3 regions of the Hymenobacter cellulosivorans genome follow, and region 1 is predicted to be linked to each of the others. Evidence: riboswitches for the same ligand, from Rfam matches in the RefSeq annotation. Region 1 holds a riboswitch; each other region holds the start of a gene.
The links. A riboswitch is a leader RNA that binds a small molecule or an ion and turns the genes downstream of it on or off. The one in region 1 is predicted to bind S-adenosylmethionine.
Positions count from the first base shown of each region.

Region 2: it holds a riboswitch for S-adenosylmethionine, as region 1 does, so the genes downstream of both, metH (methionine synthase) here and MUN80_RS12060 (ATP-grasp domain-containing protein) in region 1, are expected to answer to the same signal.
Region 3: it holds a riboswitch for S-adenosylmethionine, as region 1 does, so the genes downstream of both, MUN80_RS15005 (amino acid permease) here and MUN80_RS12060 (ATP-grasp domain-containing protein) in region 1, are expected to answer to the same signal.

Region 1 covers NZ_CP095049.1:2,836,844-2,847,160, forward strand. Annotated here, with positions in the region: gene MUN80_RS12040 (DUF4178 domain-containing protein) at 1-421, opposite strand, end outside; gene MUN80_RS12045 (S-adenosylmethionine decarboxylase family protein) at 418-771, opposite strand; gene bshB1 (bacillithiol biosynthesis deacetylase BshB1) at 855-1,574, opposite strand; gene MUN80_RS12055 (LLM class flavin-dependent oxidoreductase) at 1,800-2,825, opposite strand; gene MUN80_RS12060 (ATP-grasp domain-containing protein) at 2,825-3,832, opposite strand; SAM riboswitch class I at 4,219-4,312, opposite strand; gene MUN80_RS12065 (DUF4886 domain-containing protein) at 4,484-5,488, opposite strand; gene MUN80_RS12070 (dicarboxylate/amino acid:cation symporter) at 5,558-6,889, opposite strand; gene MUN80_RS12075 (universal stress protein) at 7,198-8,043, shown strand; gene MUN80_RS12080 (oxidoreductase) at 8,233-9,081, shown strand; gene MUN80_RS12085 (TonB-dependent receptor) at 9,352-10,317, shown strand, end outside.
Region 2 covers NZ_CP095049.1:863,191-873,507, forward strand. Annotated here, with positions in the region: gene MUN80_RS03785 (T9SS type A sorting domain-containing protein) at 1-380, shown strand, start outside; gene MUN80_RS03790 (SDR family oxidoreductase) at 566-1,405, opposite strand; gene MUN80_RS03795 (hypothetical protein) at 1,673-3,364, shown strand; gene MUN80_RS03800 (alkene reductase) at 3,446-4,564, opposite strand; gene MUN80_RS03805 (OmpA family protein) at 4,677-5,516, opposite strand; gene MUN80_RS03810 (PA14 domain-containing protein) at 5,456-6,406, opposite strand; SAM riboswitch class I at 6,524-6,633, shown strand; gene metH (methionine synthase) at 6,705-10,317, shown strand, end outside.
Region 3 covers NZ_CP095049.1:3,530,308-3,540,624, reverse strand. Annotated here, with positions in the region: gene pseI (pseudaminic acid synthase) at 1-329, shown strand, start outside; gene MUN80_RS15020 (hypothetical protein) at 339-1,643, shown strand; gene MUN80_RS15015 (DUF7033 domain-containing protein) at 1,698-3,062, shown strand; gene MUN80_RS15010 (lipopolysaccharide biosynthesis protein) at 3,314-4,789, shown strand; gene MUN80_RS15005 (amino acid permease) at 5,140-6,588, opposite strand; SAM riboswitch class I at 6,905-6,998, opposite strand; gene MUN80_RS15000 (TIGR02117 family protein) at 7,484-8,254, shown strand; gene MUN80_RS14995 (EcsC family protein) at 8,221-8,946, opposite strand; gene MUN80_RS14990 (hypothetical protein) at 9,013-9,885, opposite strand; gene MUN80_RS14985 (fasciclin domain-containing protein) at 10,136-10,317, shown strand, end outside.

The sequences.
Region 1 (10,317 bases):
CTACGCGGTGGCTGCCCGAGCGGCCCGGCAGGCCCTTGTGCTCCTGGTCGGAAGGCTTGATAAACGTCCAGTGCCCCTCGTACACGGCCAGCTGGGCATAGCCCGTATCGGGGTTGAAGAGCATGAATTCGAGCCAGCGGGCCGGCGAACTGGCTTCCTTGCGGAGCATGTAGCCCGTTACACGGTACTGTAGGCCGTCGGGCATGGTCCCGATGCTGCCCAGCGGCAGGATAGGCGCTTCCCGCGGCACGTCCTGAAACGACTTAAGCCGCTCGGTCGTCCCGTTGGGCTGCCGCTTAAACAGGGTGTGGCACTCCGGACAGCCGAAGACAGTACTGGCTAGCGGGTCATAATACGTGAGCTGGGCCAGGCAGCTAGGGCAGGCGACCCGGGCTTCGAGAGAAGTAACCTGGCCGCTCATCGGGCTACTTCGGTTTTGGTCAGCTCGGTGGCTTCGAAAAACCGTAGCGTTTCAGCATACAGTTGCCGGACGGTGGCCGAATTGTCGCGCTGGTAATTCGACAAAAACACGTCGAAAGTGGCTTGCCCAAACTCGGGCCAGGTGTGAATGCTCAGGTGGGACTCGGTCAGGCCAACCACGGCCGTAAAGCTGTGGTTGGGAAACGAGTGGTACACTTCGCCCACTTTTACTAGCCCTAAACGATTAATCTGCTGGTCGAAAAACGCCTGGCAGGCCGCGGCATCCGTCAGGTGGGCCACTGGGGCGCGGAACGTAGCCAAGATGTGGAGCCCGGGAGTATAAAGCTGCATTCAGTAACTATCAGGCCCAAAAAAGTATAGCACAACAGTTTCAATATTACGCAGGATGCGGCAAACCCCCAAGTGTAGGCCGGTTAGCGCAGCTGAAACAGGTCGTCGACGCCCAGCAGGCGGCGGCAGGTAAAGCCCTCGGCGAAGGGCACGTTGATGTACTTGCCACAGTCGCGGGCCTGGCCTTCGAGAATTTTGAGAAAGTCGGGGGAGGAAATGTAAGTCGAGGTCGGGTCTTCGTAGTCGGGGTGGTAAAACTGGCTTTTGAACGCTGTTACGGCCTCCAGCTTCCGGTCCCAGTACTCGGTGATGTCCACGACGATATCGGGCTTGACGTAGGTATTGTGGATGACTTGCAGCATCAGGTCGGGCCGCCAGGCGGGCTGGGGCTGGTCTTGCCAGAGGGTTTCGATTTTGGGCAGGCCCGAGAGAAATGCCGCGTCGTGGACTAGGTTGGCGGCCCGGCCGTGGTCGGGGTGGCGGTCCACGTTGGGGTTGGTCAGGATAATAGAGGGTCGGAAACGGCGGATAACCTGGATGACTTGCCGTTGATGGGCCTCATCGTTGAGGAAGAACCCGTCGCGCATGCCCAGGTTTTCGCGCATGTGCAACCCCAGGATGCGGGCCGAGTCGGCGGCTTCCTCGGCGCGCAGCTCGGCCGAGCCCCGGGTGCCCAGCTCCCCGCGCGTGAGGTCGACGACACCCACGCGGCGGCCCTTGGCAATGTGCTTCATCAGCGTGCCCGCGCAGCCCACTTCGGCGTCGTCGGGGTGGGCGGCAATCATCAGAATATCTAACTTCATAAAGGACGGAAAGCGGAGTATAGAGCCGGTATGAATCGGCTAGTATAGACAAAAGAACGTCATGCTGAGCGTAGTCAGAACAACTCTGGTACCACGATAGGCAGATTACCGTGGCAGTAGAGATGCTTCGACTGCGCTCAGCATGACGAGTATTTTGGCAATGTCAGCCCGCCGGATCTTTCGCAGAACTCGGAATGACGTGCTGAAACGGGTGCGGGCGTTTTATTACGCCAGCACCTGAATGACGGCTTCCGAGAAACGCTCCATTTCTTCGAGTTGGGGGCTGCACTGGAGCAGGAACAGGTCCACGCCCACGGCCTCGAAAGCGGCAATACGCTCGGCCACCTGGTCGGGAGTGCCGGTGAGGCCGGAGCGCAGGCCGCGGTTGGATACGGAGTAATCCTGCAAACTCACCTGGTTTTCGAGCTGGGTGCCGGCCAGCCATTGCTGGTAGTTTTTGTAGCCGGCCGCCGAGCCCTGCACGTTGGTGATGCGCTCCAGCTCCTTTTTTACCTCGGCTTCCGTGTTGCGCACCACTGAGTAGGCGGCCACGCCGAACTTCATGGGTGGCAAACCGAGCTTGTCGCGACGCTGGCTGAGGTCCTGAATGCGGCGGCCGATGGCCTCGGGCTCGTCGCCGTGCATTACGTAGCCGTCGCACTGGGCTGCTATCATGTTCTTGGCCGCCTCCGACTCTCCGCCGGCGTAGATAAAGGGCCGGGGGCGCGACACGGGCTTGGGCTGCAGAATCGAGTCAGTGACCTGGTAGAACTTGCCCTCGAAGGTGAAGTGGTCCTGTTTCCACATGTTGTCCACCACGTGCAGCCACTCGGCGGTGCGGGCGTAGCGGTCGTCGTGCTGCTCGAAGTGCACACCGTACTTCTTGGCCTCATCCTGCCACCACGACGATACCACGTTCAGCGACAGGCGCCCGTTGCTGATGTGGTCGATGTTGGCGGCCTGCTTGGCCAGCAAGGCCGGCGAGTGGAAGGTAGGCCGCACGGCCACCATCAGCTCGATTTTCTTGGTCACGGCGGCCAGGGCGGCGGCCGTGCTCCAGGCATCCAGGCTGGGGGCTTCCTCGCCCTTGATGTCGTTCAGGTTCAGCTCGGCAATCAACGACAGGTCGTAGCCCAACTCCTCACTGCGCTGGGCCAGCGTCTTGACGTAGTCCCAGTCGGCGCGCATGTTCTCGTCCTCGACGTTGCGCAGCCACCCGCCAAAAACGGGCATCCAATATCCGTAACGCATTATACCGTGGCGGTTTCAGGTTGAACTTCGGTAGCAAAGGCGGTGGCGGCTACGCCGGGCAGCTGGCTTTCGAGGTAATCCACGAAGCGGGCGTAGGGGTCGAAGCCCACCACGTTCACGGCGTCGGCCACGAAGTTGGACAGGGCGTTGACGTCGTAGAAAAGCACGTCGCCGGTGCGGTCGTCAATCAGGTACTCAATGCCGCCCACGTCGATTTTGGCGGCGGCCACGATGCGCTCCACGGCTTCGATAACCTCCGCGGGGGGCGTAAAGGCTTCCACCTGAATGCCTTTCTTGGGCGCTTCGGTCAGGCAGAACTCGGCCGACTGCTCCTCGGGAATCTGGCAGATTTCGGCCGGGCAGAGGTTGAAGCTTTCCCCGGTCGTAAACACCTTCATGGCGTAGAGAAACTTCCCATCGAGGGTTTCTACCCGGTGAATGTTGCCGCCGCGGGGCGTCACATACTCCTGCACCAGGGCCGTTTGGTCGATGCCCAGGTCAATCTGACCCGCGGCCACGGCCGATTCTACGCCCTCAATCGTGTCGAAGCGGATGATACCGGCCCCGCTGCCGCCGATGTTGACTTTGACCACAATCGGGAACTGCAGCTGCTGGGCAGCGTCGGCAATGCGGGAGGCGTGGTTGACCACGAAGGATTTGGGATATTTCAAGCCCAGGGAAGCAAACAGGGAAAGCTGCCGGGCCTTGTTGGTTTCGATGGCCGTTGCGGCCGAGCCGTTGATGATGCGCGTGCCAATACGCTCCAAATGCGTAGCAAAACCAGCCGTGTGGAAGATACCCTGACCGTGGCCGCGCAGGTAGGCTGAGGAGCTCATTCGGTTCACTACCAGCGAGTAGCGGCTCTCGGTTTCGGAGGGGTCGAAGAGGTGGTGGGCAGCGTCAATCTTTTCGTAAGGCAGGCCCCGGCGGTCAAGCTCGGCAAACAGGGGCTTGAACCATTCGGGGTGCTCGTAATAAATGCCTATCGGCTTTTGGGGCTGGGCCATGAGTTGTATGAAAAAAGGAGTGTGACAAGAGAAAGGCCGCGGTTGGGCGGCAGAATCGGCAATGCCCGCAAGTGCAGAGCCTGCCCAGTAACTGATAGGCGTTAGAAACCCACAGCCAGAACCGACCGACGCGCGGCCACGCAGCAACGGGCTGTCAGGCGAAAAACCAACAAGGCAGGGGCAGCAATGGGCTAATAGCCAGAGCAGGGGGGCAGGACCGGAAGAGCAGGAGCTAGTCGGTCAGCGGGCAGGGGAGAAGGAAACTAGCAACAACAGCCAGCCCCAGCCAGAGGCCAACAACAGCCTGCGGCAGAGGCAGACTGGGGCTGGGCTACGAAAGCAGCGGAAAGGGCAGAAAAGTTGTTGGCAGTGTCCACGGCAACTTGTTTTTATATGGTCAGGACTTGGCACCGTTCCAGCTCATCACTGGGGGTTGCCGGCGTATCGTCGAGCCTGTCTCTCCACGCCTCTGTATAAAAACAATCCTTTGGTCAGAAAGAATTGACTCTGCAAAGGTAAGGCGACGCGCAGCACAGTTACAATACCCCGGCCGGGCCCCGTCTTCCCGCCTTCTTAACGCAGAGTAGCCTATAAACAGAAAAGCCCCGCAGAGGTTCCGCGGGGCTTTTCTGTGAATAAGAGTAAGGCGCTTTAGGGCAGCTCACGGGCTGGTTTGGACTTTATTTTGACTTTGCTCTTGCCGGATTTTGGTTGGCGGGATGTTGCCGAAAAAGCGTTGGGGCGGGCTCCCAGTACCTGTTCGGCGGCCACGCGCTGCAGGGAGGCGGCATCGGCCGGCGAAATGCCCAAGGCCGCAGCGGCTTGTTCGTTGGGCCCTAGCCGGCGCGGGTCGTAGCCGGTTATTTCGCCAAACAGCACGCAGGCATTCAGGTAGGCACCCCACCGGCTGGGGTGGTAATGGTCTTCGCCCCAGAGGTTGAGCTTGCCCGCTTCGGGCTGGTAGGAATTGCGCATGGCCACGCCGGCCTGCATAGCCCGCAACCAGGCGTCGCCGGCCGGAGCCACGCCCGCGAAACGGCCATTGGCCTGGGCCGCGCCGTAGTAGCCGCGGTGCAGATCCTGGGTCATCGAGTCGAGGGGCAGGCCGGAATAGGCTTTGCCAGGCAGGTAGGTTTGGTCGGCCCGAGCCCAGGTTTGGTAGAAATACAGCCGGGCGGCAGGATTGGCCTGGTGCACGGCCTGTTCGATGCGGGTCGAATAGTCGCGGAATGTGTCGGGGCGGCCGCTGCGGCGGGCGGGCAGCGGGTACATGCTGTGCTCCTGCAAAACCACCGTGTTCCAGCGCGGCTGCTGCAGCGTATGCCGGGCGCTGTCGTAGTGCAGCTTCAGGGATTCGCCGTTGATGCATTGAAAATGCACCTCGTAAGCTAGGCCGGCCTGGTCGGCAAACTTCTTGAAAATGGCCGGAATACCGCCCCAAGCCCCGGTTTTCTGTTTGCCAACCCGCTCGATGGTAATCGTTTCCGGGTTGTAATTAAACACCGGGTTGTAGCGGCCGTGCAGGAAGCTGTTGCCAACGAACAGGATAGTGTTGGGCGCAGGTTGAGTTTGCTGGGCCTGGCTACCGAGAGGCCCGAGCAAGCCCAGCAGCACAAACGCGTTGAAGGAGCTGAGCCGAAGCCAGGAGAAAAGCATAGAGGAAACGACGCGCGGGAAATCAGGCCGACAAGCCCAGCAAAAGTAACGGTTTGCGGCCGCCGTTGGCTACTGCCGGTTGTCGGTCCCCGGCCCCGCCGATTCCCGGGTCAGGTCCGACTCGGCCGGGACCAGCTGGCCCTGCAGTGCCAACCGGTGCCGTTCCTCATCGAACTCGCCCTCACTTTTGGCAATGACCAGCGTGGCCACGCCGTTGCCGATGACGTTGGTAATAGCCCGGGCCTCACTCATGAACCGGTCGACGCCCAGCAGCAACGCCACGCCTTCCACCGGTATAACCTTAGTAGCGGCCAGGGTAGAGGCCAACACAATAAAGCCTGAGCCCGTGACGCCGGCCGCGCCCTTGCTGGTCAGCATCAGAATGCCAATTAGAGTCAGCTCCTGGGTCAGGGAAAGCTCGATATCAAAGGCCTGGGCCAGGAATACGGTGGCAATGCTCAGGTAAATACTCGTGCCGTCGAGGTTAAAGGAATAACCCGTCGGGATGACCAAACCAGCCACCGAGCGGGAGCAGCCGTAGCGCTCCAGCTTGTCAATCATGCGCGGCAGGGCCGACTCCGACGAAGACGTACCCAGCACCAGCAGAATTTCCTCCTTGATAAAGCCCAGGTAGCGCCACAAGCTCAGGCCGTAGTAGCGCATAATCAGGTTTAGCACCCCGAAAATGAACAGGAACATCGTTAGGTACACTACCAGCATGAGCTTGCCCAGCGGCAGCAGCGTGCTGATGCCGTACTTGCCGATAGTAAAAGCCATGCCCCCGAACGCGCCCAGCGGAGCCAGTTTCATAACCAGTCCCAGCACGGCAAACATCACGTGCGACAACCGCTCAAAGGTGCCGATCAGGGGCTTACTGTAGGCGTCCGGAATCCGGCCCAGGGCCACGCCAAACAGCACGGCAAACAAGAGCACCTGTAGCACGTCGCCCTCGGCAAAGGCTCCAACCACGCTGTGGGGCACCACGTGGGTGAAGAATTCCACCCAGTTCATTTCGCCGGCCTGGGCGGTATATTTCGAGGCTTCGGCAGCCTGGGCTGCCGTTTGGGTCGCTACGCCGGCCCGTGCGTCGATGCCCGCGCCGGGATGGGTCAGGTTGGCTGCCGTTAGCCCAATGACCAAGGCCAGGGTCGTGACTATTTCAAAGTAAAGCAACGCCTTGCCACCCACGCGGCCCACCTTTTTCATGTCGCCCATGCCCCCAATGCCCAGCACCACCGTCAGGAAGATGATGGGCGCGATGAGCATTTTTATCAGGTTGATAAATGTGTCGCCGATGGGCTTGAGGGCAGCGCCGAAGCTGGGAAACAGGGCTCCTACTGCCACGCCCAGCGCTATGGCAGTCAAGACCTGTACCGTGAGATTGGACGAGAGTTTTTTCATGAAGTCGGGGGCGGATGGGAAAGAAGCGGGAGGGTTCCTACTCCAAATCCATCGGGCGGGTTAGTGCCGCAGTAGCTGGGCGTGAAGATACCCGGAATCAGGCGGGGCAGAACCAGGTGTCGGCAACGCGGCAAAAAGGCTGCGGAAACTAGGTGACATAACAGAAGCTGGCTATTGTAAAAATTACAATAATTGGCTATATTATCCTGGTTCGTCAGTCAGGCCTTGCTGGCACTGGCTGAGCCGGCCCGGCGGCCGTTCTGCGGTTGGTCTTACCCTCAAGCATTGCTCACTACAGCCCGATTCCCATGAAAAACATCCTGGTTCCCACCGATTTTTCGCCCGCGGCTCACCATGCTTTTGACGTGGCCGTGCGCCTGGCCCAGCGCACCGGCGGCGCCATCACGCTGCTACACGTAGAAGAGCACAACGACACGCCCCGCTTCAGCTCGTCCGGGGGGCGTATTGGCGGCAGCAGCCTCGAAGACGTGTTTATGCTCAAGTACCTGCAGAAAATCAAGCAGCAGATGCACGAGCTCATGGCCGAAGCCCGGCACCTGGCCCCGGAAGTGCCGGTGACGGATGTGCTGCGCACGTCGAGTTTGGTCAACTCGGTGCTGGAGGTTATTGCCGAGCGGCAGATTGACTTGGTGGTGATGGGTGCCCACGAGCACAGTGCCTGGCAGCATTTTTTTGCCGGTTCCAACACCGAGCGACTGGTCCGCACCGCACCCTGCCCGGTACTCACCGTGAAGCACCCCGAAATGCAGTTCAACGTGCGGCACATCGTATTTCCGTCCGACTTCTCGGCCGAGGCCGACCGCGCCGTTCCCGATTTGCAGCGCATTCAGGCCGTGTTTCCCGACGCCACCCTGCACCTGCTGAAAGTCGTGCCCGACATCGACCAGTATGCCACGGCCATGGCCCGGATTCAGGACTTTGCCGAGCGCCACCACCTGCAACACTGTGAGCCCGAAGTTATTGACGCCGCCGATGCCAGCGTGGGTATTCCGCTGTTTGCCCGGCAGACCCACGCCGACCTGGTCGTAATGCCCACCCACGCCCGCACCGGCCTGAGCCATTTTCTGCACCACAACGTAGCCGAAAACGTGGCCCGGCACGCTCTTCCGCCGGTGCTTACGTTCCGGCTGTAGCGCCCGGGCCACCTCGACAAGGTCTTTTTCAGCCGCCGTTCCCTGTCGGAGCGGCGGTTTTTTAGGCTGCTACCAGCTTCGCAGTTGCCTATTTGGATGCGGGGCTAAACCTAAGGCGGCCTGAACGAGTTGAAACAGCCAGCCGGTTTTGGCCGGCGCTTTTCAACTCTTAAAAATCACCCCTAGCGAATGGCTACCACCCCCAAACACTGGTTTATTACCGGCGTCAGCACCGGTTTCGGAGCGGCCCTGGCCGAGCTGCTGCTCGAAAAAGGCGACAAAGTAGCCGCTACCTTCCGCCAGCAGGAGCAAGCCGACGAGTTCACCCAAAAAGCCGGCGAAAACGGCCGCGGCTTCGTGGTCGAAGTAACCGACGAAGCCCAGGTCAAGCGGGGCATTGCCGCCGCCATTGCCCACTTCGGTCACTTGGATGTCATTGTCAACAATGCAGGCTACGGCTCGTTGGGCAGCATCGAGGAAATCGACGCGGCTGAGGTGCAGCGGCAGTTCGACGTCAACGTATTCGGGCCTTTGCACGTGTTGCGGGCCGTATTGCCCCACCTGCGGGAACGGCGCAGTGGCCACGTGCTCAACATTACCAGCATCGGCGGCCTGAAAACCTTCCCCGGCGTGGGCGTTTACAACGCCAGCAAGTTTGCCCTCGAAGCCATTGGCGAAAGTCTGGCCCAGCAGGTGGCTCCGCTTGGCATCAAGGTTACCAACATCGAACCCAGCGGCTTCCGCACCGATTGGGCCGGCCGTTCGGCTAATGTCGTCACCACCGGTATCGAGGACTATCAGGCCACGGTGGGCGAAAACCTGAAGGGCATTCAGGGCTACAGCGGCCGGCAGCCCGGCGACCCGCAGCGTGCCGCCCAGATTATGTATGACCTGGTACGAGAGGAAAATCCGCCCCTGCACCTGCCCCTGGGCAAAGCTGCCGTCAAAGGGGCCCGGGACAAGTTTGCTAACCTCGTGAAAGAACTGGAAGCCGTGGCCAGCCTCGGCGACTCGGCCGACTTCCCGGAAGGCCAGTAGCCTGTTTAGGTTAGCCCTGTTTACACAAATGCCCTTGGACCATTGGTCGAAGGGCTTTTGTATTTGGGGGCAGCTTAACAAATCCGTTACGGTGCGCAGGAATATGCCTTGAGCTGGGCAGTAGGAGAAGGGTAGTATATTAAGGTTTGTTTATGCTTGTGTTATCATTTACAGGTTAGTAAATTGTTATGCATACATCACTAAATCATGATTCTACCTTCGCGGCGAAATTCGGAAGGAGTGCTTCCGATAAACAAAAAAGCCCTTTGTATGAATCTGAAACCCTATTTACTGCTGCTGTTAGGCTTTGTGCTTTTCACTAACGGCCAGTTTGCCGCCGCCCAGGGCGTGACTACCGCCGCCATGAAGGGCGTAGTGCTCGACGCCAAAGGGGAGCCCCTGCCCGGCGCCACCGTCGTTGCCGTCCATGTGCCCACCGGTACGCCCTACGGCACGGCTACCCGCTCCAACGGTCAGTTTGACCTGCTCAACCTGCGCGTGGGCGGCCCCTACGAACTCAAGGTTTCCTTCGTGGGCTACACGGCTTACAGCCAAAGCAACATCCAACTGGCTCTGGGCAAAACCTTCGAAGCCAACGTGACCCTGGCTGAGGAAGGCCGCACCCTGGACGAAGTGGTGGTAAAAGGCAACCGCGACGGGCTCATCAACAAGGACCGGACCGGGGCTTCGACCAACATCAACAACGGCGCCATCCGGACCCTGCCCACCATCAGCCGCTCCCAGGAGGACTTCACTCGCCTCACCCCGCAAAGCAGCGGCCTGAGCTTCGGGGGGCGCAACTCGCTTTACAACAACTTCTCCCTCGACGGCTCGATCTTCAACAACTCCTTCGGCCTAGACGCGCCCACGCCCGGCGGGCAAACCAACTCCCAGCCCGTCTCGCTCGACGCCATTGAGCAGCTCGAAGTAAGCCTGGCCCCCTACGACGTGCGCCAGGGCGGCTTTACCGGAGCCGGCGTGAATGCCGTAACCAAAAGCGGCACCAATGACTTTAAGGGCACGGTCTACACTTTTCTGCGCAACGAAAGCCTGATTGGCGAGAAAGTCGGCGACGTGACCGTGCGCAACCCCGACCTGAAGTTCAACCAGACTGGCTTTTCCCTGGGTGGCCCGATTATTAAGAACAAGCTGTTCTTCTTTACCAACGCTGAAATAACCCGGCGCGACGACCCGGGCCTCACGTTTCGGCCCGCCCAGAATGCGGCCGAAGCCACT
Region 2 (10,317 bases), 2.0 Mb from region 1:
ACGCCACCGGCCGCACGACTATGGGCACCTATACCTACTACGTGGTTGATTCGCTGAATGCCTGTGTGAGCCCGGCTACTTCCGTACGCCTCACCATCGTGGGTCCCGACGCTACCGTAGCGGCCCTGCGCGACCTGAACGTTTCGTGCTTTCCCAACCCCGCCCACGGCCTGGTGACGCTGCGGGTAGAGGGCCCGGCCCGCACGATTTCGGCTGAGCTACTCGACGCCCTGGGCCGCCCGGTGCTAACCCAGCAGGTGCGCCACGATGCTCCCGCCACCCAGCACCCGCTCAAGCTGCAGGGCCTGGCCAAAGGCATCTATCTGCTCCGCCTCACCACTGAAGGCCAAACCACCGGCCGCCGGATTGTGGTAGAGTAACCGCAGCGTAAGGTTTTCATCAAACAAAGGCGGCGCTTCCGGTTCGGAAGCGCCGCCTTTGTTTGATAAGCCTTCTCTTATTTCATCCTACGCAAAGCGTATGTCAAATGAAGGATGACACAGATTCAACAACGACGCAGTCAAGATTCCTCGCTCTGCTTGGAATCACGCTCGGCTGTTGCTACCTACTGGTCGCTGGAGAGCTTGCCGCCGGTGACGTGCACCAGACTGCCGGTCATGAAGGAGCCGTCCTGGGAAGCCAGCAGCACGTAAGCTGGGGCCAGTTCCTCGGGCTGACCGGGCCGCTGCAAAGCCACTTCGTAGCCAAACTTCTCGATTTCCTCGGCGGGCATGGTAGCCGGAATGTTGGGCGTCCAGACCGGGCCGGGCACCACACAGTTGACCCGGATGTTCCGCTCGCCCAGGTGAGTGGCCAGGCTCTTAGTGAAGGCGTGAATGGCTGATTTGGTAGCGGTGTAATCAATCAGCAGTGGGTTGCCGGTGAGGCCCACGATGCTGCCGGTGTTGATGATAGAGTCGCCGGCCTGCAGGTGGGGCAACGCCGATTGGGCCATCCAGATATAGCCCAGGATGTTGGTATCGAAGGTGCGCCGGATCTGTTCCTCGGGAATGTCTTCGAACTTCTCCTGGGCCATTTGGAAGGCGGCATTGTTAACCAGAATATTAAGCCCCCCCAGCTCAGCCAGGGTGCGGCGTACGGCCTGCCGGCACTGTTCCGGGTCGCGTACGTCGAGCTTGAGCAGAATGCAGCGGCGCTTACGCTTTTCCACCTGGCGCTTAGTTTCCTCGGCGTCCACGTCGTTTTCGTTGTAGAGCACGGCCACGTCGGCGCCTTCCAGGGCAAAGGCAATGGCTACGGCCCGCCCGATGCCAGAATCGGCGCCGGTGATGAGGGCAATTTTACCTTCCAGCTTGCCGGCGGCTTTGTAGTTGGCAAAGTCGGTGTCGGGCTGCTGCTGCATATCGGCCTGCTTGGCCGGGTAGGGCAGCTTTTCAGCTTTCATGTCCTTGGCCGTGGGGCGTTTTTCGGGCTTGGGCGCGGCGGTTTTCTTTGGGGCAGGGGCTTTGGCGGTGGCCGGTGCTTTTTTGGCAGCCATAGTGCAGAGCATAAGGAGTTAGAGCTTAGACTTACGTAAAACCGGCCGAATGGTCGAGTTACGCCCCCAGCCTTGCGCTCTGCCTCGGTTGCAGGCCCCACCGAATCCGGATACTTTTGCCGGGTTGGCTTCAGGCTGTAGTGTCGCGCGGCTGCTTCTTTCATCACCTTGCCCATGACTCAGAAAGTTTCCTGGCCGCTGCTCAACCGCCTGGCTTTCGGGCTGGCCGTGCTGCTGCGCTGGGCCCACGAGCTGGCTATGCCCCAGCTCACGCGCGACATGCAGACCCAAACGGAAAGCGCCGTGAACCTGCTGCGGGGCCACGGCGTGAGCGTGGCGCGCGTGAATTGGCAAGACCTTTCCCAGCCCATTTTCGAGCCCCTGAACCTGTGGCCGCCCGGCTACGCCTGGCTGATGGCCGGTTTGCTGCAGATTTCGCCGAGCGTGCTGCTGGCTACCCAGCTCATGCACTGGGCGGGGCTGTTGGGTTTGCTGCTGGCCTGGTGGTATCTGCTCAAGCCCTTGCGCCCCAGCATGGTACCGTGGGCCCCGGCGGCCTTTTTCCTGTTCTGGGGCCTAAGCAATGCGCCGTTTCACCTGCTCTTCGGCACCGATCTGCTGGCGTTGGCACCTTACTGCGGCGGCCTGGCCCTGCTGCTCCACCTGCTCACCCGACCGGCGGCAGTTCGGCGGCAGTCGGCCGGCTACGCCGCGGCCCTGGCTATGAGCAGCCTGGGGTTTGCGGCCTGTTTAATGCGGTTTGCCTACTACCCCCTGGCTTTTTTCTTGCCGCTGGCCCTGCTGCTGTTTGGCTGGCGCTGGCGCCCTCCGCTGCGCCGCCCGGCCCTGGCAGCTTTGCTATGGCTGACGCTGCTGGTAGCCAGCCTGGTACTCTACCAAGCCCGTGTGGCCGGCGACGCGTACTACCTGACTCAGTTTTACACCCAACTAGCCACTGAGCCTGCCAACCGCGCCACGCTGGGCCTCTATTGGCATCATCTGCGTCTGTTCGACCCGGTTTTTTACCACAGTCTCTTTTCCAACGAGCTGGACTTCAGCCGCCTGCCCCAGGGCCAGCTGGTACGAATGGGTGCCGTGTGGCTGGTTTCGGGCCTGGTGACGGTGCTGCTGGCCGTTGGGCTAAGCCGGGAGTGGCGGGCCGCTCGGCACCGGGGCCGAATCTGGCCCACGCGTCGCCTGCTGTTTTACGCTCTAGCCCTGGCTACGGCGCTGCTTAGCGCGGGGCTGCTGGTGGCCTTTTCGCTGCGTTACCCGGCCGCGCTGGTCGGCTGGTTTGCGAATGCCTACTGGACGTACGTGGCCGACACGCGGTATTTTCTGCCGGTATTCATCAGCATCTCGGCGGTAGTACTGGTGTTGGTGCTGGCCCGTCCACCCCGGCTGCCGGCGCCGGTGCGGCTGCTGGGGCTGAGCGTGCTGGGCGCTTCGTTGCTGTTGTCGCTTGTCACCCGCGACCGGCGTACAATCCAGCTTGTGTTTCAGCAACCTAACTTTTCCATCGACAAAGTGCCCGGCCAGCCCGCCGACGTGCGCCGCCTCGACTCGCTGCTGCGTACTGCCGGGGCGGGGCAACCGGTGCTGTTTGGGCGCAACTACTACAACAAGCGCGTAGAAATAGCGGCCCGACTGGCCGGCCACCTCATCCTCGACGCCGACTCGCTGTTTGCTCACCAGCCTTTGCGCACCAGCCGGCCCGTGCTGATGTTGTTCGATTTGAACCCGAACGCCCCGGCTAGTCCGGCCGTGGTGGAGTTTCTGCGCCAGCACCGGGCCCAGCCCCAGCTCGGACTGCCAACCCTGGGTGCCCAGATTTTGCGCCTGGAAATCCGGCCGAAAAGCCCGTAGCGGCTCAGGGTATAGCCATACAAAAAGCCCGGCTGCATCACGCAGCCGGGCTTTTTGCAAAACGCGGATTAGTCCTGAGAACTACTGGCCTACACCGGTTGGGGCCTCGGCCATCGTGGGGTAGTCGATGTAGCCGTCGTCGTCGCCGGCGTAGAATTTGGCCGGCTCGGGCGTGTTCAGGGCCGCGCCCTGCTCGAAGCGCTCTACCAAGTCGGGGTTGGCAATGAAGGGCACACCGAAGGCAATCAGGTCGGCCTCGTTGTTGGCCAGCGCCTTCTCGGCCGTTTCGTGGGTATAGCCGCCGTTCAGGATAAAGGGACCGGTGAAGATCTTGCGCAGGTGAGCCGCTACCAGCTCCTGGCCGGGCTGCGGGGCCATGGGGTGGCCGGGCAGGGCCTCAATCACGTGCAGGTAAGCAAGGCCCAGCTTATTGAGCTGCTCGGCTACGTAGCTGAACGTTTTTACGCGGTCCGAGTCGTTGATGCCGCCCATGGTGCCCGTGGGCGAAAGGCGAATACCGACCCGGTCGGCGCCGAAGACCTCGGCGGCGGCCTGCACTACTTCCAGGGCAAATCGGGCGCGGTTTTCCACGCTGCCGCCGTACTCGTCGGTGCGCTGGTTGGAGCCATCCTGAATGAACTGGTCGACCAGATAGCCGTTGGCGCCGTGAATTTCCACGCCGTCGAAGCCGGCTTCCTTGGCGTTGGCAGCGGCTTTGCGGAAGTCTTCTACCACGGCTTTCACCTCGGCCGTTTCCAGGGCCCGGGGCGTCGGAATTTCCTGCATCCCATTGATGGTGTAAGCCTGCACGCCGGTGGGCTGCACGGCCGACGGAGCTACGGGCAGCTCACCGTTGTGGAAATCGGGGTGGGAAATGCGGCCCACGTGCCAGAGCTGAATGAAAATCCGGCCCCCGGCGGCGTGCACGGCGTCGGTTACCTTGCGCCAGCCCGCTACTTGGGCTTCGGAATAGATACCGGGCGTGAAGATATAGCCCACGCCCTGGGGCGAAACCTGGGAGCCTTCACTGATGATAAGGCCGGCCGAGGCACGCTGCTCATAGTAGGTCACCGTCGAGTCGGTGGGCACGTTGCCTTCATTTTTGGCCCGGCTGCGGGTCATAGGCGCCATTACCAGGCGGTTGGGCAGCGTGAGGGCACCCATCTGGAAGGGCGAGAAGAGGTTGGAATCTTGGCTCATGGTTGAGAATCGTAACGTCGGAATACAGGAACCGGCGCTTAGGGCCGGCTGGTTGACGCTTCCAAACCAATGTAGCTACATAAATGTTTTCAGCCCTCCCTTTTATTGCTGCTTACTGCACTACAATTTCCACCCGCCGGTTGCGGGGCCGTTGCTGCGGGTCGCGGTTATCGGCCACGGGTCGGGTGCCGCCATAGCCCCGGGCCGTGAGCCGCACCGAGTCGATGCCCTGCTGCACTAAATAGCGACGCACCACCTGGGCCCGCTGCTCGGAGAGAAGCAGGTTTTTAGCTGGTTCGCCCACGTTGTCGGTGTGGCCCGCTATTTCCAGGCGCAGCGCAGGCTCGGCTTGTAGCTTTTTTGCCAACGCATTCAGCGCTGGGCGGGAAGTGGGCAGCAGGGTGGCCGTGCTCTGGGTGAAATACAGGTTGGATAGCGTGACGGCCGCGCCTTTGCTCAACGCACTCAGGTCGGGCAGCTCAGTTACCGGCGCGGCTACCCGAACGGCCAACGGCTTGGGCGCAGCTACCACCGGCCGAACTGGCCGGACCGCGGCCACCGTGGGCTTCGGCCCAGCCACCGGAACCTTCGCCGGCTTGACGGCCACGACAACGGGTTCGGGTAGCGGCCGGGGCAGCTCGGGATACAAATACTGCTTGGGAATCACTGTCAACTTGGCCCGGTCCTTCGCCGCAAAGGCTGCTTCCAGCGTGGCAGGGTTGCCCAAGGCCGTCGGCCGCGCCCACGACAGCACCGCCCCCGACACGCCCTGCACATTCTTGTAAGCCAGATCAATCTGGTAAAAATAGCCCGCTTCCAGCTGGTAGACCATGTCTACCGGAATAGGAGGCTTGCGGGAGCCAAAATACGCCGGCTCGTACTTTTCCATACTCAGCACGTCGTCGCCGGCAAAGCGTACGTCGGTGGCATCGTCCCACTCGGTATGCAGCACGTAGATTCCCGATTCGGGGCGTAGACGTAGCCCGTCCAGCGCACCGAAAAGCCCTGCCCGGGTGCGCCCGGCGCGGGCGGAGCTCCTTTCCAGGTCACGTTTACCACCGGCTCTACCCGACTGTGCACTGCCGCTCCGCGCACTGAACCCGCGTAATACGTAGCCTGCAGCCCGATGCCGCCCGGCAGCTTGCCGGCCACCGTCACGCCCCGGCTCGGCTTCACGGCCGTAGCGGTGGCAGGGACTGTTTTGCCTGGTGGAGCCGATATAATACGAATGGTGCCTTCCGTCGAAGCTGCTTTCGACGGGGCCACAAAGGGCTCGGCCGTGACGGGCAGATTTACATATAGGCTTTGGGTTGGTACCGGCACCGGTTCGGCCGTAGAGCCCGGCAGTTGCCAGGCCAGCAAGGCCTTGGTATCCCGCTCCACCTGATAATATTCCACCCGCACCGAGTAGTAGCGGCCAGCCGTGAGCTTCATTTGGGCAGTAAACCGGGTAATGGGCTGGTCGACCCAGGAATCCAGGATCTGGCGGCCCCCGACCCACACCCGCATGCCGTCATCAGTGGCCATGGTGAAGGTATAAACCCCGGTTTTAGGAGCCAGAATGTAGCCCGTCCAGCGCGCCGAAAACCAGGTACTGGGTACGCCCGGCCCCGGCGACACAAAGAACTTAATAGGCTGGCCGGGGCCGTTTTGCCGTCGGCTCCAGTCGAAGTTGACGGCAGGGTCCTTGCGGGTCAAAACCAGCTTTTCGAAGTTTTTACCCTCGTAATATTGCCCACGCAGCCCGTGTTCGGCGGGCGTGGCGGCGGTTTGGGCCCATAGCCCCCAGCCGGGCAGCAGCAGTAAGGTTATAAGAATCGCGAGGCGTAAGCGTGGCAGCATAGAGTAAGGAAGTGTTGGGACGATAAGGTAATAACCAGCCGGATGAGGGCGCAGAGCTAACGAAGCTGCACCGCACAAAATTGGATTCCGGAATTTCCCGCTGTATCTTCGCTTTGTTACTTATCCAGAAAGACCGAGGGATTGGGCCCGACGACGTCTTAGCAACCTGAAATAAAACAAGGTGCTAACTCCCATTCTAGAGCCTCGGCTGTGGAAGAAGATAAGAACAGGACGCGCCCCTGCGCGGCTCTTTCTGGATAGGCACTTTTTCGCCGCTAGTTTCCTTAACTGAGCCGATATGCAACCAGCCACGCTCCGCCGCCCCGACTCCCCGCTTTACGATATTCTCCAGCAGCGCATCCTTGTGCTCGATGGCGCCATGGGCACCATGATTCAGCGCCACACGCTGGACGAGGCTGACTTCCGTGGCACCCGTTTCGTGGACCACCCCAAGCCCCTGCGCGGCAACAACGACCTGCTCAGCCTGACCCGCCCCGACATCATCCGGGGTATTCACGCCGACTACTTCGCGGCCGGGGCCGACATGGTGGAAACCAACACCTTCAGTGGCACCACCATTGCCCAGGCCGACTACGGGCTGGAGCATATCGTGTATGAGCTCAACTATGAGTCGGCGCGCATTGCCAAGGAAGTAGCCGACGAGTTTACGGCCCAGAATCCCGCCAAGCCCCGCTTCGTGGCCGGTGCTATCGGACCCACGAACCGTACGGCCTCCTTGTCGCCCGACGTGAACCGGCCCGGCTTCCGCGCCGTGACCTTCGACGAGCTAGCCACGGCCTACCTGGAGCAGGTGCGCGGCTTGGTAGAAGGGGGCTCCGATACGCTGCTCATCGAAACCATCTTCGACACGCTCAACGCCAAGGCCGCTTTGTTTGCGGTGCAGAAGTTCTTCGACGAGGGCGGCAAAGTCGTGCCGGTCATGATTTCGGGTACCATCACCGATGCCTCGGGCCGCACGCTGAGCGGGCAGACGGTGGAGGCGTTCTGGAACTCTATCAGCCACCTGCCGCTGCTGAGCGTAGGTTTGAACTGCGCTTTGGGCGCCGACCAGCTCCAGGTGTACGTGAAAGAGCTGAGCCGTATTGCCGACGTGCACATTTCGGCCTACCCCAACGCCGGCCTGCCCAACGCCTTCGGCGGCTACGACGAGTCGGCCCAGGAATTCGCGGCCGTGGTGGAAAACTACCTCAAGGACGGCATCGTGACGGTGGCCGGCGGTTGTTGCGGCACCACCCCCCAGCACATTGCCGAGCTGGCTAAGCTGGCCGAGAAGTATCCGCCCCGCCAGCTCCACCCCGTCCCCCAGGCTACCCGCCTGGCTGGCCTGGAGCCCTTCGGCATTTATCCTGATTCGCTGTTTGTCAACGTGGGGGAGCGGTGCAACGTGACCGGCTCCCGGGCCTTTGCCCGCCTCATCCGCACCGGCGCCTACGAGCAGGCCCTGCAGGTAGCCCGCGACCAGGTGGAGGGCGGCGCCCAGGTCCTCGACGTGAACATGGACGAAGGCATGCTCGACTCGGAGCAGGCCATGACGACGTTTCTGAACCTGATTGCCTCCGAGCCCGACATTTCCCGGGTGCCGGTCATGATTGACTCCTCGAAGTGGAGCGTGCTCGAAGCCGGCCTCAAGTGCGTGCAGGGCAAGAGCATCGTCAACTCGATTTCCTTGAAGGAAGGCGAGGAAGTATTCAGGGAGCGGGCCCGCACCGTGCGCGCCTACGGGGCCGCCATGGTGGTCATGGCCTTCGACGAAAACGGCCAGGCCGACTCCTTCGAGAAGCGCATCGAAATCTGTAAGCGCAGCTACGACATTCTGGTCAATGAAGTCGGCTTCCCGGCCCAGGACATCATTTTCGACCCCAACATCCTGACTGTGGGCACCGGCATGGAAGAACACCGCAACTACGCGCTGGACTTCATCGAGGCCATTCGCTGGATCAAGCAGAACCTGCCCGGCGCTCTGACTTCCGGGGGCGTGTCGAACATCAGCTTCAGCTTCCGCGGCAACGACGTGGTGCGCGAGGCCATGCACTCGGCCTTCCTCTACCACGCCATCCGAGCTGGCCTCGACATGGGCATCGTCAACCCCAGCCAATTGGCCGTGTACGACGAAGTACCCAAGGACCTGCTCGAGCTGGTGGAAGACGTGCTGCTCAACCGCCGCCCTGATGCCACCGAGCGCCTCGTCGAGTTTGCTGACACCGTCAAGCAGAAAGACAAAACCGAAGTGGTAGCCGACGCCTGGCGCAGTCTGCCAGTAGCCGAGCGGCTGCAACACGCTTTGGTTAAAGGCATTACCGAATTTATCGACCAGGACACCGAGGAGGTACGCCAGCAGGTTAGCCGCCCCCTGGAAGTCATCGAAGGCCCGCTGATGGCCGGTATGAACGTGGTAGGTGACCTGTTTGGGGCTGGCAAAATGTTCCTGCCCCAGGTGGTAAAATCGGCCCGGGTGATGAAAAAGGCCGTGGCCTACCTGGAACCTTACCTATTGGCCGACAAGCAAGGCTCGGAACGGCAGACGGCGGGTAAAATCCTGCTGGCTACGGTAAAAGGCGACGTGCATGACATCGGCAAGAACATCGTGGGTGTGGTGCTGGCCTGCAACAACTTCGACATCGTGGACCTGGGCGTGATGGTGCCCCTGGAGCGGATTCTAGACGAGGCCGTCAAGCAGCAGGTCGACGTTATCGGCCTCAGCGGTTTGATTACGCCCTCGCTGGATGAAATGGTGTACGTGGCCCAGGAAATGGAAAAGCGCGGCCTCAAGACCCCACTGCTCATCGGCGGTGCCACTACCTCCCGCCTGCACGCGGCGGTGAAGATTGCGCCCAACTACTCGGGACCTGTGGTGCACGTGCACGACGCCTCCCGCTCGGTGGGCGTGGCCGCCAGCCTGCTCGGCTCCAGCCACGAAACCTACGCCCGCGCCGTCCACGACGAGTACACGACCCTGCGTAACGACTACGCCGGCCGGCAGCGCGAGAAAAACTACCTGCCCATCGAATCGGCCCGGGCCAACGGCTTCAAATCGGACTGGGACGAGGTGGCTATTACCAAGCCCACTTTCCTGGGCACTAAGGTCCTCGACAACTACCCCCTGGCCGAGCTGGCTGAGTACATCGACTGGACGCCCTTCTTTCACACCTGGGAGCTGAGAGGCCGTTACCCGCGCATTCTGGAAGACGAAAGCCTGGGGGAAGCCGCCACTAAACTCTTCGCCGATGCCCAGGCCATGCTCCAGAAAGTCATTGCCGAAAACCTGCTCACGGCCCGGGCCGTGGTCGGCTTCTGGCCCGCCAACACCGTCGACTACGACACGATTGAAGTGTATACCGACGAGCAGCGCAACACCCTGACTACCGAGTTCTTCACCTTGCGCCAGCAGGGCGAAAAAGGCCCCGGCATCCCCAACATTGCCTTCTCCGACTTCCTGGCCCCCAAAGAATCGGGCCGGGCAGACTACCTCGGCGGCTTTGCCGTCACGGCCGGGCTGGGTATCGAGAAGCTCATCGAGCAGTTTGAGGCCGACCACGACGACTACTCGGTCATCATGATTAAGGCCCTGGCCGACCGGTTGGCCGAAGCCTTTGCCGAGCGGCTGCACCAGCGGGTGCGGGAAGAGTTCTGGGGCTATGCCTCCGACGAAAAGCTCAGCAACGACGACCTGATTCAGGAGAAGTATCGCGGGGTGCGGCCCGCGCCCGGCTACCCCGGCTGCCCCGACCACACCGAGAAAATCACCCTGTTCGAGCTTCTCGACGCCGAAAACCAAACCAACATCCGGCTGACCGAAAACCTGGCCATGTACCCGGCTTCCTCGGTCAGCGGCCTATACTACGCCCACCCCGAGTCGCGCTACTTCGGCCTGGGCAAAATCGGGCGCGACC
Region 3 (10,317 bases), 690 kb from region 1:
CCCTGCGCCGGGCTGATGGGGGTGTAGACTCAGCATTTTCCCTGGAGCCCGAGGAAGTAGCCCTGCTGGTAACCGAAACAGAGCGGGCCTGGCAGGCTCTGGGCCAGATTCAGTACGGCGTGCAGCGGGCCGAGAAAAACAGCCGCCTTTACAAACGTTCCCTGTACGTGGCCCAGGATATCCAGGCTGGAGAGCCTTTCACCAAGGAAAACCTGCGGGTGGTGCGGCCTGGTGACGGTTTGCCCCCGCGTTACTACGACCAGCTCCTGGGCAAGCCAGCCCGACAAAGCTTGACGGCAGGTACTCCGATGACCTGGGAAGCCCTTTAACGGCGGCCTATGACCCTGCTGGCTGCCGCCGTAGTCCGGACCCGTGACATTCTGCAACTGCGGTTTACAGACCTGTTTGCCTCGTTGCCAGCCCGGACGCTGGCTCCCATCTCCCCGCCCAACCCCTTGCGCCGCCTACTGAAAGTAGCCGGCTACGCGGCTCTGCGCCTGGTCGGCAACGTGTTTCAGCCCATCCGGAACCCCGAGCCGCTGCGGGGCACGGTGTGGCTTTATGTGGTGAGCCAGAACAACTACGAGGCCCTGCGCTTTATCCGGGAGGCCCGGCCCGACAGTGTGCTGGTGGCAGGGCAGAGCAAGGAAATCGGGCGGTATAACGGGCAGGTCAACCGGTTGTCGTTGCGGCGGAAGCTACTATATTACTGGCAGTTGCCTTTCATTTTTCGGGGCTTACAAAAGACCGAAGGCGGGCGGGTCTGGCGCTTTTTTGACCTGATTTTCAACGCCATTGGCTACTACGAGGTCTACGTGCGGGCATTGCGCCACTACCGGCCCCGGGCCATTGTCTTTGCCAACGACCACAACGACGACGCCCGGGCTCTGCTGCTGGCCGCCCGGGCCTGCGGGGTGCCCACGGCTTACGTGCAGCACGCCAGCGTGAGCACCAATTTTCCGCCCCTGGGCTTCGACCTTAGCTTGCTCGAAGGCCAGGACGCGCTGGACAAGTACCAGCAGTGCGGGCCGGTGCGGGGCCGCGTCGCGTTGGTGGGTATGCCCAAAGCCGACGCTTTTTTGCCAGGCAAGAACCTGAATTCAGCCGTGGGGCGGGTCGGAATTGCCATCAACATGCTGGACGAAACGGCCGCTATAACCGCCACCGTGGAGTATCTGCTGCAGGAGTTTCCGGCCCTGCGCTTCACCCTGCGCCCCCACCCCGGCGACCGGCGCGACTTTGGCTTTTTGCAGCAACAGCACCCGCCATTGCTATTTTCCGACGCCCGTCAGCAGAACGTCTTCGAGTTTTTGGGCCAGCAGGACGCCCTGATTGCCGCCGATACCAGCACCCACCTCGAAGCTACCTTGCTCAATGTGGTAAGTCTGTACTTCCGCTTTGGGACCCACGGCGTGGCCGACGACTACTACGGCTACGCGGCCCACGGCCTGGTAGAGCGGGCCGACACGCTACCGGCGCTGGGCGAACTGCTGCGCCGCTACCAGCAGCACAAGCCCGCCGACCTCTACCGCCGGGCCGCCTACTACAACGCTACCTTGGGCACGCCCGACGAGGGCCGCAGCCAGCAGCGGGCCGTGCGCCTGCTGGCTGAGTGGCTGACCCCGCCAAGCCTAAGCACCTGATTATTGCCTGACAAGCAAAGTGAAGCCGGACGCTTTGCCGTACTTTGCGGCTCTATGCTGCCGCCCTTGCCCCCTGCTGCCCCTGTATCCGCCGAAACCCGCCTGGCGTATGTGCTGGAACACTTCCGACGGGCATATACTGCTGTGCCCGATGTCCGCATTGGCTACGCGGAGGCGCAGGGGCAAGTGCAGATTGTAGAGGGCAGCAAGGCGTTTTTTACCCAAACTCAGCCGTACCCGCCGGCCCCCAACTGCCGGGAATGGCTGGGCCAGTCAATTCCCTTTTTCTTCGATGCAGCCCCGGATAAGCCCCTGCTGGAGTGGGTCCCCGACGGGCGCGTATTTATTCACGCCGACATTATTGCCGCCGCTTTCTATCTGCTCAGCGGCTGGCAGGAGCTTTTCTCCGAGGAGCGGGACCGGCACGGGCGCTTTCCCTACGCGGCCAGCGTGCAGCACCGCTACGGCTTCGTGACGGTGCCGGTGGTCAACTACTACTTCGACGTGCTCAAAACGGCCCTGGAGCAGATAACGGGCCAGCAACTACAACCACGGCAGTGGCTCCAGGCGGCCCAGTGGGCCGCTTTCGTCACCCACGACATCGACAACCTGTACAGCGCCTGGAAAACTCCGGCCAAGGCGGCCCTGCGCCGTGGCGACCTGCCGGACTTTTTTCGACAGGTCGGCCAGCACCTGACCCGGCCCGATGCCTGGGACAACTTGGCCGAGGTGCGGGCGGCCGTGGCTTCTTACAGAGCTAAAAGCACGTTTTTCTTGCTGCCCGAGCACCGCCCCGGCGCCAACGGCACCCCTAATGCCGACTACCGCCTAGCCAACGTCTGGCCGAAGGTGGCCGCGGCCATCGGCGGGGCCGAAGTGGGGCTGCACGCCAGCATCGGGCGGGCTACGCACGGGGGCAACCTCAAGCAGGAAACCCACCGCCTGCAGCGCTGCACGCGGCAAAACTCGGTGCCAGGCATCCGCTTCCATTACCTGAGCTGGGAGCCCCGCCTGACGCCTACTTTGCTGGATAGCTTCCTTTTCGACTACGACACGACCCTGGGCTTTGCCGAGCACTTTGGCTTCCGCAACTCCTACTGCCTACCCTTTCACCTGTTCGACTTCGCCCAGAACCGCCCCTACCGCTTCCTCGAAGTCCCGCTCACCGTGATGGACGCCACCCTGCACCACCCCAACTACCTGCAGCTGGCCCCCGACGAAGTCCTGCCGGCCCTGCGGCCCATGCTCCAGCAAATCGAGCGGTTCGGAGGCGTCTGCACCCTGCTCTGGCACAACGAAAACTTCGACCCGGCCAACCTGCGCAACGGCCCGCGGGAGTTCCACCGCATCATGAGTTACCTTCGCAGCCGCAACGTCGCCTTCGTCGACGGGCAAGACATCTGTGAGATGGTGAGCTAGGGAAAGAACATGTCAATGCGAGGCGTAAGCCGAAGCCATCCGCCCTCTGCGCAGCATGACCCGACCTTTTACCAGAAAGCCCTTTTCTCTAGGCTACGATTAAGGGCTTTTCCCATTAAAACACTCGGCACATTTCAGAGGACGGGTTGCTTCGGCTTACGCCTCGCAATGACAGGAAAGAAATACCTCCCGGTAATTCAGCCAGGACCAAAGAATCAACTCACTTATTCACTAACTCACTCCTTCACAGCTTGGGTATCGTTCAGCGGCAAGGGCTGCGCAACACGGTTATATCGTATTTGGGGCTGGCCCTGGGCTTTGTAAATACGGCCTTTGTGCTGCCCCGCCTGCTGGCGCCCGCGCAGCTGGGCCTGACCAACCTGCTCGTGTCCATTGCCACGGTGTACGCGCAGTTTGCCGCCTTTGGCTTTGCCAGCGTCGGGATTCGGTTCTTTCCCTACTTCCGCAACCGCGAGGCGGGGCACCACGGCTTTTTGCCCTTTCTGCTGGGCATTCCGCTGCTGGGGTTCGTGGTGATTACGGCCGTGTATCTGCTCGGCAAGCCCCTGATTCTGGCCCAGTACGAGCCCGAGGACATGGCGCGGCTTCAGCCTTTTTACGCCTGGGCCGCCTTGCTGGCTTTGTTTACCCTGCTCTACTCCTTGCAGGACGCCTACCTCAAGGGGCTCTACCACACCGCGTTTTCGTCGTTTTTGCAGGACATTGTCCTGCGCGTGCTCATTGCCGGGCTGGCCCTTTTGTATGGCCAAGGCCTGCTGGCGTTTCCGGAGTTCGTGCTCTGCTACATCGGGCTCTACGGCACTATTGCCCTGCTGCTGACCGGCTATTTGGCCTACATCGGGGAGCTGCACCTGCGGCCGACCAAGGCGGCGCTGGGCGTGCGGCCGGTGGGCGAAATCGTGCGCTTCGGGGCCTTTGCCCTGCTTTCCAGCCTCTCAGGCAGTATTCTGGGCTTTATCGACTCCTGGATGGTGGGGGCGCAGATCAGCCTGGCGGCGGCGGGCATCTACGGCATTGCCTACAACATCAGTACGGCCCTGACCATCCCGGCCCGCTCACTCAACAAGATTGCCTTCCCCCTGCTGGCCCAGTACTGGAAAGACCAGGACCTGCCCCGTATGGCCGACTTCTACCGCGACACCACTAGGCTCAACACCATCCTGGGCTGCTACCTGGCCCTGGGCATCGGGCTCAATCTGGACTTCATTTACTCGCTTATCAAGAACCCGGTGTACGCCACCGGCACCACCGCCGTGCTGCTGCTGCTGGCCGGCCGCCTCTACGACGGCATTACGGGCGTCAATGGCCTCATCGTCGTCACCTCCCCGCGCTACCGCTTCGATTTGATCTTCAACCTGTCGTTGGCCGGCATCACCATCCTGCTCAACCGCCTGCTGATTCCGCGCCTGGGCATTACGGGCTCGGCCCTGGCCACACTCTTTGCCATTGTGAGCATCAACACGGTCCGCACCTGGTTTGTGTGGTACAGCTACCGGCTCCAACCCTTTACCTGGCGCATTCCGGTGGTGCTGGCCGTGGCGGCCGGCAGCGGCCTGCTGGTGTGGCTGCTGCCCACCTTGCCCTCCAAGCTGCTCACCATGCTGCTGCGGGGCTCGGTCCTGACGGGGCTCTACGGCGGGGCCTTGCTCGGGCTGGGCTTGGTGCCCGAAGCCCAGCCGTTGCTCCGAAAGCTGCTGCGCAAATAAGCTGTACCGCGAAGTTCCACTTCGCGAGGCGTAGGCGCCGTCAGCACGACGGTCGTTCAACGTCTCGCGAAGTAAAACTTCGCGGTACATCCAAACCTTCTTCACCGATGAAGAGGCCCCACCACGACCCTGGGAGGCACCCTTCACCAGTGAAGAAGGCTTCCCAAGGCCGTGGCAGACAGCCTGCACCGGTGAAGAGCCACTAAAAAGGCCTTGGGAGGCGTTCCGCACGCGTGCAGAATGCCTCCCAAGGCCTTAAAAACAGTTTTGCACGCGTGCGGAATGCCTGCCGAGCCCTTGACCAGCGCTCCGCACGCGTGCGAGGTGCCCACCAAGCCGCTAGGATACGCCTACCCTTGGCCCTGCTCCTGGCCCAGCTTGCTGTGCTTCTTACCGTAGCCGTAGTAGATGGCCAGGCCGATGGCCAGCCACACGAAGAGCCGCAACCAGGTGTCGAGGGGCAGCGAAATCATCATCAGCACGCAGGTCAGAATGCCCAGGATAGGCACCACCGGCACCCAGGGCGTGCGGAAGCCGCGCGGAGCGTTGGGTTCTTTTTTGCGCATAATCAGCACGCCCAGGCACACCATCACGAAAGCCAGTAGGGTCCCGATACTGGTCATTTCGCCCACCACGGAGATGGGCACGAAGCCGGCAAACAGGCTGATAAAGGCCCCCAGCAGCAGGTTGGACTTGTGCGGGGTGCTGAATGTGGGGTGTACCTCGGCAAAGACTTTGGGTAGGAGCCCGTCCTTGGACATGGAGAAGAACACCCGGCTCTGCCCCATCAAATCGACCAGGATAACAGAGGTATAGCCGATGAGAATGGCGATGATAATGGCCGAGGACAACCAGCCGTAGGGCGTCTTTTCGATGGCAATAGCCACTGGGGCGGCGCTGTTTTTAAATTCGGTATAGTTGGCCACGCCCGTCAGCACGTGCCCGAAGAGAATGAAGAGCACGGTGCATACCAGCAAGGACCCGATAATGCCGATGGGCATGTTGCGCTGCGGGTTCTTGGTTTCCTGGGCCATCGTGGCCACGATATCGAAGCCGATAAAGACGAAGAACACGACCCCGGCCCCGCGCAGGATGCCGCTCCAGCCAAACTCGCCGAACGTGCCCGTGTTCTGGGGGATGTAGGGTTGGTAGTTGGCGGGGTCAATGTATTGCCAGCCCAAGGCAATGAACACCAGCACGACGGCCACCTTCAAAGTCACGACCAGGGCATTGAACCAGGCCGAGCCCGAGGTACCCCGGATGATGATGGCCGTAATAGCCAGCACGATGAGCATGGCCGGGATGTTGACCAGGCCCGTGACGGTGCCGCCATCGGCCAGCTTGGCCGTTTCGAAGGGCGACATCACCAGTTGGGGCGGAATGTGCAGGTTGAACTTGTCGAGCACCTTGACCAGGTACTGCGACCAGCTGATGGCCACCGTGGCGGCTCCCACCGAGTACTCCAGAATCAAATCCCAGCCGATAATCCAGGCAAACAGCTCGCCCATCGTAGCGTAGGAATAGGTGTAGGCCGAGCCGGCAACGGGCACCATGGAGGCAAACTCGGCGTAGCACAAGGCCGAAAAGGCGCAGCCCACGGCGGCTACCAGAAAAGACAAGGTGACGGCCGGGCCGGCGTTGTTGGCGGCGGCAATGCCGGTGAGCGAGAACAAGCCCGCCCCGATAATAACTCCGATGCCGATGGCCACCAGGCTAAAGCCGCCCAGGCTGCGCTTGAGGGTACCGGCTCCCGTTTCGGCCGCCTCGATGCGAAGCAGCTCCAGTGATTTTTTAAGCATAAAAAGAGGTAGGAACGCGCCGCAGCCCGCTCAGAGGTGAAGAAGGTTCCGGCTGCGGCCCAGCCGCTGCTGCAACAACGGCCGGCCCGCGCAACGGCGCAGAGCCCGGCCACAACCGGAGATAGAAAAGATTACGAGGCAATGGCTCCGCAGACGCGGGAGCCGGGCGGCACGGGGGCCGCAGGGGCTAGTGCCCGGCGCTTCAGCAACAGCAACAACACCCGTGCTTGCCGGCTACAGTCACCAGGGACGCAGCAGATACGGCGGCAACACAAACAGCAACGGGCAGGCGGGGGAAGCAATCCACGGCAACTTGTTTTTATATGGGCAGGAATTGGCACCGTTCCGCCAGGGGGCGGGGGGTTGCCGGCGCTTCGCGGAGCCTGTCTCTCAGCGCCTCTGTATAAAAACAATCCTTTGGGCAGAAAGAATTGATGGCGCAAAGGTAGCGCGGCCCGGGCCGGATTTGCAACCGGGCCGCTAAATTCACCACCGGAAGGCGTGCCAGGCAGTCCGCCTGGGCAGCCACCGCGGCCGGGAACCCATTGGGAGTGGGCCGGGAGCAATAAAAACGTCATGTCGAGCGAAGCGAGACATCTCACGTGCAAAGGCAATTGTATTACTATTGCAACGGCAGCACGCGCGGTTCCTCCCTGCACTCGGAAGGACGTTCCCTTGTTTCAACCAAGCCCCCGCTGCGTTACCTGCCCTAGCCGGCCCGCTCCTGCCGCAGCTTAACCTAATGCGGGCAAAAGCAGTAGGTGTCGGTACGGTTTCGGCGCCTGGGCGCTGGTTAGCCGTTTTGCTTGTCTTCCTCGTTCATCCTCACCGGCCGGGCGGCGGCTTTTTACACTGCCAGCTGCTTACAGCTACCGCCCCGGCCCTTCTGCACCCTATGCACCCCGGAGTAAAAACCGCCCTGAAAATAACCGGCTACACCCTTGGCTCCCTCGTGGCCGTGGCCGGCCTCTACGTCGCCTCCTCGTTTGCCTTGTCCCGCATTCCGGTCAACGCCCAGGACCAGGACCCGGCCGAAGACGTGGACATCTACATCCTCTCCAACGGCGTGCACACCGACATTGTGACGCCGGTGCGCACCCGCTACATCGACTGGACCACGCTGGTGCCCTTCGACAACACGCCCGCCCGCGACGCGTCGGCCCAGTACGTGGGCTTCGGCTGGGGCGACAAGGGCTTTTACCTCGACACGCCCACCTGGGCCGAGCTCAAGGCCAGCACCGCCTTCAAGGCCATGTTCCACTTGAGTTCCTCGGCCATGCACGTCACCTTTCACCAGACCATGCGGGAGTCGGAGAGCTGCGTCCGGATCCGCATCAGCCAGGAAGAGTACCAGCGGCTGATTGCCTACATCAAGGCCAGCTTCGACTACGACGCCCAGGGCCGCCCCTTCTACATTCAGGGCCACAGCTACGGTCAGCACGACTCCTTTTACGAGGCTCAGCGCACCTACAGCTTTCTGTACACCTGCAACACCTGGGCTAACAACGGTCTGAAGGCCAGCGGCCAGAAGGCCTGCTTCTGGACGGCCTTCGATTCGGGAATCTTCTACCAATACCGCCGTAAAGGTCCCAACGTGGTGCGCAACGCGGCCAAATCAGTGGTGCGGCAGGGCTACGCGGCGGCCAGGCCCAAGCGCAGCCGGTAGCAGTTCATGGCCGTGGTGCTAAGCTGTTCTATCAGTTTATAATTGGCCACGGCCCCCACCGCCGCCCCAATCACCGGCACGAGCTGGGCCAGCTTAGCCAGGTCGATATAGTCGCGGTATTCCTGCTGAAACGTGCGCCAGTCGAAAGCCTGCGGGTCAGTGGGCAGGGTTTGGCGGTAGGCGTCCCAGTCGGCTACCCGATGGTACACCTCGTTGCGGCTATGCTGGGAGGAAAAGGCCAGCTGAAACACGTGCAACAAATACAGCCGCTCGGTGTAGTCGTGGGCATCGAAGCCGTAGAGGGCGGCCACCTCAAACAGGAACTTCAGCTTGATACCGAGCAGCAAGGGAAAATCGGCCAGACCCAGCAGGATGCCCCCGGCTCCGGTCACGGCACCTTCGGCGGCGGCCGTAGTGCGGTAGTACTTCAGATGCTGGCGCACGGTCTGTTCCCGCTCCTCCAGACTGCCTTCGGTTACCGGCCGGCGGCTGGTGTAGCGCGAGCCCAGCAGCACGCCGCTCACCATCTGCTTAATGGCGGCCGTAATGGCCTTGTGGACCTTCTCGGGCAGCAGGTTGTTGAGCCGGATCTGGACTTGGCGGGCAAAGCGGTTCAGGTACGACGGGGCCCGCTGCATCTGCTGCTGCCACTGTTGTAGTTCCTGTAGGGCCTGCTGTTCGTAGGTGCTCATGGCCCAAGATACAAAGCCGGCGCAACCGGGCGCCGCCTAGGGAAGCAATTCGAGCAGGTACGGAGCCTAGTAGTTGTAGGAAATGCCCACCGACAGGCCCGTCGACCGGCCCAGGTTGCGGCCCGCCACGTACTGGCTGGCGCCCAGCACCACGCCCACGCCCTTGGCCAGGGGCCGGAACACACTGGCCCCGACGCGGGTGTAGTTGACGCGGGTAGCGGGGAAGTACAAATCGAAGCCGGGCTGCAGGATGTCGGTGCCCTTGCTGCTGGACTGCTGGAACGAGGCCCAGGCTTCGGCGTAGAACTTCAGGCCGGCGTAGCCCACTTTCGCGTCGGCAAGGAAGGCATTGGGCACCCGGCCCGTGCGCAGACTGTAGCCGGCCTGCCCCGTCAGAAACACGCCCGAGGGCGTTTTGAGGTGGGCAATACCTAAGGTGTTGACTTTAGTAGCTCGGTTGCCGATGGCAATGATGTACTCCAGGCCCTTATTCGACTGATAGTTGCTGGCCGGCGTGGTTACGCCCACCACCCCCAGCAGATCCAGCACGTTGTTGCCCACCGTCGTGGAGTAAGCCTTGAACTTGAGCAGCCCCGAAATGTCCTGTAGGCCGCTGCGGCTGTTGGTGAAGCCCTGTCCGTTGCCCTCACCCTCCGACTTGACATACGGCAGACTAACGACGGCCTCGACTTTGTCGCTGATACCATAATTGGCGTAGACGCTCACCGAAGACACCTTGATTTCCCGAAATATGGGCACCTCACGAACCCTTTCGGGCACCAGATACACGCTTTTGTAACGCTCAGCCGTGCCTGTAAAAGAGACTGAGCCGTGGCCTTTGCCCACCATGAAGCCGCTGACCAGGCTCTGGGCCCGTGCGGAGGTGCCTAATAACAGGGTGGCGAAAAAGAATATGGAGAGTGAGTAGCGTTTAGACATACAGGCAGAAAAAGGGCAAAACAAGTCGTAGCAGAAGCTGGAAGTCCCCGATAAACAATACTATAGCAATACTGTTCAGCTTTTGGGTCGGCAAATTTACGCGCCCGGTTTGCCCCCGGATTTCTCAATCGTAGAAATTTTTCCGCCTGCTCCCATTCCGGGAAATCCGCAGTCTTTCCCGGCTCGTTTGTATGCCGCACGTCCCGCAACTGTTCTTTACCATTTCCGCCTCCCCTGTCTCCTGTTGCCCATGAAATACTCTTTACCGACCTCTTTCGCAGCCGCTCTTTTTGCTGCCGCGCTAACCTTTTCCGGCTGCTCCAAGGATATGGAGGCCGATCCTTCCATTGCCGGCATTGCCGTAGCCAACGACGACTTCAGCGTACTGGAGGATGCCGCCATCCGTGGGGGCGTGGTCGAGGTATTGTCCAA